2 linked regions of the Phaeacidiphilus oryzae TH49 genome follow. The protein of the gene in region 2 interacts with the protein of the main gene of each other region in a pairwise test. Links are inferred from orthologs where the notes say so. Each region holds a gene or a part of one and is shown on either strand. Other genes may lie near its edges.

Region 1 (2,937 bases), 990 kb from region 2 along the record:
ACGGCTCGGTGGTCCTGCCGCGCGCCTGTCCCGGCGGTGGCCCGGGCGGCTCGGCCGGCGCCGGGCACAGCACGGTCGAGGCCTTCGACGGCGCCGGCCGCCGCTGGCAGATCGCGGCCGGCCCGCACGCCCGTCCGTCCCTCTTCACCGGGACCGCAGTCCCGCCCCCGCACCCGCCCGCGTTCCGCCCGCCGATGCTCGGCACCCCGCCCCGGGTCTATCAGGACGCCCTCGGCCGCCGTCTGATCGAGATCGCCGACCTCCCGCTGCCGGCCGTCCGGCCCCTGGTGGTGGACGCCGACACCGGCCGCCGGCTGCCGCCCTGCGCCGCCGCCACCGCCCGCCTCCTCGCCGGCGGCTGCGCGGACCCCCGTCCCGCCCGCCCCCGTCCCGCCGGCCCCCGTACCGAGGCCCCCCAAGGGAAAACCGGCTGACCGTTAGACTGGCGACATGCCACAGTTCCCCGGGTAGACGAGCCGGCCTGCTGACAGCCTCGCGCCGCACTGCCGCCCAGCCGCCCCGCGGTCCCCAGCCGACCGCATCCGCTTTCGAATGCCCAGGAGAACCCGCACGTGATCGCCGCCAACGCCCTGGAACTGCGCGCCGGCGCCCGGATCCTCATCGAGTCCGCCTCGTTCCGGATCGCCGAGGGCGACCGGATCGGCCTGGTCGGCCGCAACGGCGCCGGAAAGACGACCCTCACCAAGGTGCTCGCCGGCGAGGGCATCCCGGCCGATGGCACGGTGGTCCGCTCGGGCCAGGTCGGCTACCTCCCGCAGGACCCGCGGACCGGCGACCTCGACGTCCTGGCCAAGAACCGGATCCTCTCCGCCCGCGGCCTGGACTCGGTGCTGGAGAAGATGCGCGCCGCCGAGCAGCGGATCGCCACCGGCAAGGGCGCCACCCAGGAACAGGCGATGAAGAAGTACTCCCGCCTGGAGACCGAGTTCCTCACCAAGGGCGGTTACGCCGCCGAGGCGGAGGCCGCGACCATCGCGGCCAGCCTCGGCCTTCCGGACCGGATCCTGAACCAGCCGCTGCACACCCTTTCCGGCGGTCAGCGCCGCCGCGTGGAACTCGCCCGGATCCTCTTCTCGGATTCCGACATCCTGCTGCTCGACGAACCCACGAACCACCTGGACGCCGACTCCATCATCTGGCTGCGCGACTTCCTGAAGACCTATCGCGGCGGATTCATCGTCATCTCGCACGACATCAACCTGGTCGAGACCGTCGTCAACAAGGTGTTCTACCTGGATGCCAATCGATCGACGATCGACATCTACAACATGGGCTGGAAGCAGTACCTCCAGCAGCGCGAAGCGGACGAGAAGCGGCGCAAGCGCGAGCGGGCGAACGCGGAGAAGAAGGCCGCCGCTCTGAACGCGCAGGCCGACAAGATGCGTGCAAAGGCCACGAAAACGGTGGCGGCGCAGAACATGGCCCGCCGGGCGGAGAAACTCCTCTCCGGTCTGGAAGCCGAACGCCGTTCCGACAAGGTCGCCAAGCTTCGCTTCCCGGAACCCGCGCCCTGCGGAAAGACCCCGCTCACCGCGGAGGGCCTGTCCAAGTCGTATGGATCCCTGGAGATCTTCACCGACGTCGACCTGGCCATCGACAAGGGCTCCCGGGTCGTCGTCCTGGGCCTCAACGGCGCCGGCAAGACCACCCTGCTGCGCCTGCTGGCCGGCCAGGAGAAGCCGGACACCGGCAGCGTCGTCCCCGGCCACGGCCTCAAGCTCGGCTACTACGCCCAGGAGCACGAGACCCTGGACCCGGAGCGCACCGTCCTGGAGAACATGCGCTCCGCGGCCCCGGACATGGACCTGGTGGACATCCGCAAGATCCTGGGGTCCTTCCTCTTCTCCGGGGACGACGTGGACAAGCCCGCCGGCGTCCTCTCCGGCGGCGAGAAGACCCGGCTGGCGCTGGCCACCCTGGTCGTGTCCAGCGCCAACGTGCTGCTCCTCGACGAGCCCACCAACAACCTGGACCCGGCCAGCCGCGCGGAGATCCTGGACGCGCTGCACACCTTCACCGGCGCGGTCGTGCTGGTCACCCACGACGAGGGCGCGGTGGACGCCCTCCAGCCGGAGCGGATCATCCTCCTTCCGGACGGGGTCGAGGACCTCTGGAACGAGGACTACGCCGAACTGGTCTCCCTGGCCTGACCAGCGCATTCGACGAGGTTTCCCGGCCGCGCCCCGCGTGTGCCGCCCCTGGCACGGGCGGGCACGCGGTTCGCCATTTCTGGACACCCGATCATGCATCTGGACCAGAAGAGTTCATATCGGCCGAGCGGGAGACCGCCTCCGCAGACAGTTGCCACAGGCAGCGGCAGGAACGTCTGCAAATCGTTGACAATTTCTCAATTACCGCACCTGATCAGGGTTTTCTTCTGGATGCCGGGGCGAAAGCCAGGAGGTGTGCGGGACCTTCGGACGGCTCTCGCATGTGCGGTCCGCTTCGGGACACCGGAAATTCCCGAATCGACCTTGCGGAACGGGTGGCCAGGATGCGCGCCATGGGTGATCATGGGAATCCGACCGAGCACTGCTACGAGGAGGCACGGGTGGCCGAGACTCTGAAAAAGGGCAGCCGGGTAACCGGTGCCGCACGTGAGAAGCTCGCTTCCGAGCTGAAGCGGAAGTACGACTCCGGCGCCAGCATCCGCGCGCTTGCGGAGGAGACGGGCCGCTCCTACGGCTTCGTTCACCGCATGCTGAGCGAATCCGGTGTCACCCTCCGCGGCCGGGGTGGAGCGACGCGCGGCAAGGCCAAGTCCAGCGCCGGTTCCTGACGGCACTTCACCCAGCTACACCACGGCTCCAGACGAGTCGGCGGCCGGACCGCCCTCCGGCCGCCGTCCCATGCGCGGGGCGCTTTTGACTCTTCGGTAGCATCGGCCCGTCCCACCGCTCCCGCGCCGGAGGTAAC
Region 2 (4,428 bases):
CGGTTGCCGGATCCAGGTCACTCTGCCGGGTAGCCTGCCTGGACAGGATTGACGCAGGATTGCGACAAACCGCGCCAGAGGGCCGAAGTTCGCATCGGCTTACGACCCACGCCTCGCAATTTCGTGCCGATTGCCCGTTTTGCGGGCAATTCTGTTGGCGGCCCGGAACGGGCAATCCGACACCATGCCCCCACGCGAGCCCCGTCTAACGCTGTTTTCGCGCCAATCTTCCCGGGATCACTGTGAGATGGGCGACGCTGGGCCGTCCAGGCCTGCGAGGATCACTGTCAGGGGCGTAGCCTTGTTTTCCGCTGTCCACCAACTTCAGGAAGCGGAAGAGGGCGGTTGCCGCCGTGTCGCCACAGTCCCCCCATACCTCGAGCACCTCGTCGCAAGCACCGCACGACCAACAGTCGCCCGGGTCCGGTTTCGGCCCCAACGAGTGGCTGGTCGACGAGATCTACCAGCAGTACCTCCAGGATCCGAATTCAGTAGACCGAGCCTGGTGGGACTTTTTCGCCGACTACAAGCCGGGGACCGAGGTGACCACCCCGGACCCGAGCCCCGCGCAGTCCCCCGCGACGGACGCCTCGCCGGCGGCCCCGGCCGCACCCGCCGCGGCTCCCGCGGCGGCCCCACCCCGGCCCCGCTCCGGCGGCGGCAGCACCGGCCGCGGCCTCCGTGCCCGCGCCGGCCCCGCCCCGCCGGCACCGGCCGCGCCGGTGCCGCCCACTCCGAGCGCCAACTCCGTTGCACAGCACGTGAACTCGACGAATAGGGACAGCAAGACCGTGGCATCCACGCCGTCCACTGCCGAAGCAGAGACCCCCGCCGGTCCGGAGCTCGTGGCCCTCCGGGGCCCGGCCAAGGCGGTGGCGGCCAACATGGACGCCTCCCTCACGATGCCGACCGCGACCAGCGTGCGCGCCGTCCCGGCGAAGCTGCTGATCGACAACCGGATCGTGATCAACAACCACCTGAAGCGCGCTCGCGGCGGCAAGGTCTCCTTCACCCACATCATCGGCTACGCGATGGTGCAGGCGCTGAAGGCGATGCCGACGATGAACCACAGCTACCAGGTGAAGGACGGCAAGCCGACCCTGGTGAAGCCGGAGCACGTCAACCTGGGCCTGGCCATCGACCTGGTGAAGCCGAACGGCGACCGGCAGCTGGTGGTGGCCGCCATCAAGAAGGCGGAGACGCTCGACTTCTTCGGCTTCTGGCAGGCGTACGAGGACATCGTCCGCCGGGCCCGGCAGAACAAGCTGACGATGGACGACTTCTCCGGGGTGACCGCTTCCCTCACCAACCCCGGCGGCATCGGCACCGTCCACTCCGTCCCGCGGCTGATGCCCAACCAGGGCACCATCCTCGGCGTCGGCGCCATGGAGTACCCGGCCGAGTTCCAGGGCACCTCGCAGGAGACCCTGAACCGCCTGGGCGTCTCCAAGGTGATGACGCTGACCTCGACCTACGACCACCGGATCATCCAGGGCGCCGCCTCCGGCGAGTTCCTGCGCGCGATCCACCAGCTGCTGCTGGGCGAGGACGAGTTCTACGACAAGCTCTTCGAGTCGCTGCGCATCCCCTACGAGCCGGTGCGCTGGGCGACCGACGTGGCCGCGTCCCACGACAACGACGTGAACAAGACCGCCCGGGTGATGGAGCTCATCCACTCCTACCGGGTGCGCGGCCACCTGATGGCGGACACCGACCCGCTGGAGTACAAGCAGCGGAAGCACCCCGACCTGGACGTCATCGCCCACGGCCTCACCCTGTGGGACCTGGAGCGGGAGTTCGCGGTCGGCGGCTTCGCCGGCCACGCCACCATGAAGCTCCGGGACATCCTCGGCGTGCTGCGCGACTCGTACTGCCGGACCACCGGCATCGAGTACATGCACATCCAGGACCCCAAGCAGCGCCGCTGGATCCAGGCCCGGGTGGAGCGCGGCTTCGACAAGCCGGAGCGCGAGGAGCAGCTGCGGATCCTCCGCCGGCTGAACGCCGCCGAGGCCTTCGAGACCTTCCTGCAGACCAAGTACGTCGGCCAGAAGCGGTTCTCGCTGGAGGGCGGCGAGTCGCTGATCCCGCTGCTGGACGCGCTGCTGGACTCGGCCGCGAGCCAGAAGCTGGACGAGGCCGTGATGGGGATGGCCCACCGGGGCCGCCTCAACGTGCTGGCCAACATCGTCGGCAAGTCCTACGCCCAGATCTTCCGCGAGTTCGAGGGCAACCTCGACCCGAAGTCGATGCACGGCTCCGGCGACGTGAAGTACCACCTGGGCCAGGAGGGCAGCTTCACCGGCCAGAACGGCGACCAGATCAAGGTCACCCTGGCCGCGAACCCCTCCCACCTGGAGACCGTCGACCCGGTGGTCGAGGGCATCGCCCGGGCCAAGGAGGACATCCTCGACAAGGCCGGCACCGCCTTCACCGTCCTCCCGCTGCAGATCCACGGCGACGCGGCCTTCGCGGGCCAGGGCGTGGTGGCCGAGACCCTCAACATGTCGCAGCTGCGCGGCTACCGCACCGGCGGCACCGTCCACGTGGTGGTCAACAACCAGGTGGGCTTCACCGCCCCACCGACCGCGGCCCGCTCCTCCACCTACGCCACCGACGTGGCGCGGATGGTCGAGGCTCCGATCTTCCACGTGAACGGCGACGACCCGGAGGCCGTGGTCCGGGTGGCCCGGCTGGCCTTCGAGTTCCGCCAGGCGTTCAACAAGGACGTCGTCATCGACCTCATCTGCTACCGCCGCCGCGGTCACAACGAGGCCGACAACCCCTCCTTCACCAACCCGCAGATGTACGACCTGATCGACGCCAAGCGCTCGGTGCGCAAGCTGTACACCGAGGGCCTGATCGGTCGCGGCGACATCACCCTGGAAGAGGCCGAGCAGGCCCTGAAGGACTACCAGGACCAGCTGGAGAAGGTCTTCGCCGAGGTCCGGGAGGCGACCGCCGCCCCGCTGCCGGCCGCCACCGAGCGCCCGCAGGCGAACTTCCCGGTCTCGGTGCAGACCGGCATCTCCGCCGAGGTCGCCAAGCGGATCGCCGAGTCGCAGGTCAACCTGCCGGACTGGCTGACCGTCCACCCGCGCCTGCTGCCGCAGCTGCAGCGCCGGGCGGCGATGATCGAGGACGGCACCATCGACTGGGCGATGGGCGAGGCCCTGGCCGTCGGCTCGCTGCTGATGGAGGGCCACCCGGTGCGGCTGGCCGGCCAGGACAGCCGCCGCGGCACCTTCGGCCAGCGGCACGCGGTGCTGGTGGACCGCAAGACCGGCCAGGACTACACCCCGCTGCTCTACCTCTCCGAGGACCAGGCCCGCTTCACGGTCTACGACTCCCTCCTCTCCGAGTACGCGGCGATGGGCTTCGAGTACGGCTACTCGCTGGCCCGCCCGGACTCGCTGGTGATGTGGGAGGCGCAGTTCGGCGACTTCGCCAACGGCGCCCAGTCCGCGATCGATGAGCTGATCTCGGCCGCGGAGATGAAGTGGGGCCAGACCTCCGGCGTCACCCTCCTCCTGCCGCACGGCTACGAGGGCCAGGGCCCGGACCACTCCTCGGCCCGGATCGAGCGCTTCCTCCAGATGTGCGCGGACCAGAACATGACGGTCGCCATGCCGACGCTGCCGTCGAACTACTTCCACCTGCTGCGGTGGCAGGTGCACAACCCGCACCACAAGCCGCTGATCGTCTTCACCCCGAAGTCGATGCTCCGGCTGAAGGCCAACAACGACCAGCTGGAGAACTTCACCAGCGGCGGCTTCCGCCCGGTGATCGGCGACACCACCGTCGACCCGGCGAACGTCCGCAAGGTCGTGATCACCGCAGGCAAGTTCTACTACGACCTGGCGGCGGCGCGGGAGGACCGCGGCGTCACCGACACCGCGATCGTCCGCGTCGAGCGGTTCTACCCGCTGCCGATCGCCGAGCTCCAGGAGGAGCTGGCCAGGTACGGCGAGAACGTCCAGTACGTCTGGGCGCAGGAGGAGCCGGCCAACCAGGGCGCCTGGCCGTTCATCGCGCTCAACCTGATCGACCACCTGGACGTGGTCGTCGGCCGCAACGCCAACGGCTCGCGGCTCCGCCGGGTGGCCCGGCCGTCCTCCTCCGCTCCGGCGGTGGGCTCGGCCAAGCGCCACCAGGAGCAGCAGAAGGCGCTCGTCGAAGAGGTCTTCTCGATCTGAGAGGCTTCCCGGTGACACCCGGGCCCGGCACCCTCGCGGTGCCGGGCCCGCCCCGTTCCCCCACAGGAGTAGCACCCGTGTACTTCACCGACCGTGGCATCGAGGAGCTCCAGTCGCGGCGCGGCGACGAGCAGTTCGACTTCGCCTGGCTCTCCGACCGCCTCCAGGAGTTCGTCGACCTCAACCCCGAGTTCGAGATCCCGGTGGAGCGGCTGGCCACCTGGCTGGCCCG

The links.
Region 1: the proteins of BS73_RS15700 (region 2) and BS73_RS11790 interact in binary tests that used the Escherichia coli proteins (3 or more experiments, as listed by UniProt). The link is inferred for Phaeacidiphilus oryzae TH49 from one-to-one orthologs.

What each region holds. Positions count from the first base shown.
Region 1 is NZ_JQMQ01000005.1:1,684,664-1,687,600, reverse strand. The notes cover bases 1-2,871. They hold BS73_RS11790 (ABC-F family ATP-binding cassette domain-containing protein), read left to right. Parts: upstream 1-572; coding sequence 573-2,171; downstream 2,172-2,871. Other genes in these bases: BS73_RS11785 (helix-turn-helix domain-containing protein), read left to right, coding at 2,573-2,800; BS73_RS34605 (hypothetical protein), read left to right, coding at 1-434. UniProt on the Escherichia coli protein: Genetic data indicate it may be involved in ribosome assembly or function.
Region 2 is NZ_JQMQ01000005.1:2,675,553-2,679,980, forward strand. The notes cover bases 35-4,396. They hold BS73_RS15700 (multifunctional oxoglutarate decarboxylase/oxoglutarate dehydrogenase thiamine pyrophosphate-binding subunit/dihydrolipoyllysine-residue succinyltransferase subunit), read left to right. Parts: upstream 35-353; coding sequence 354-4,196; downstream 4,197-4,396. Other genes in these bases: BS73_RS15695 (HAMP domain-containing sensor histidine kinase), read left to right, coding at 35-52; BS73_RS15705 (DUF6104 family protein), read left to right, coding at 4,274-4,396. In the rest of the region: more of BS73_RS15695, read left to right, coding at 1-34; more of BS73_RS15705, read left to right, coding at 4,397-4,428. UniProt on the Escherichia coli protein: E1 component of the 2-oxoglutarate dehydrogenase (OGDH) complex which catalyzes the decarboxylation of 2-oxoglutarate, the first step in the conversion of 2-oxoglutarate to succinyl-CoA and CO(2).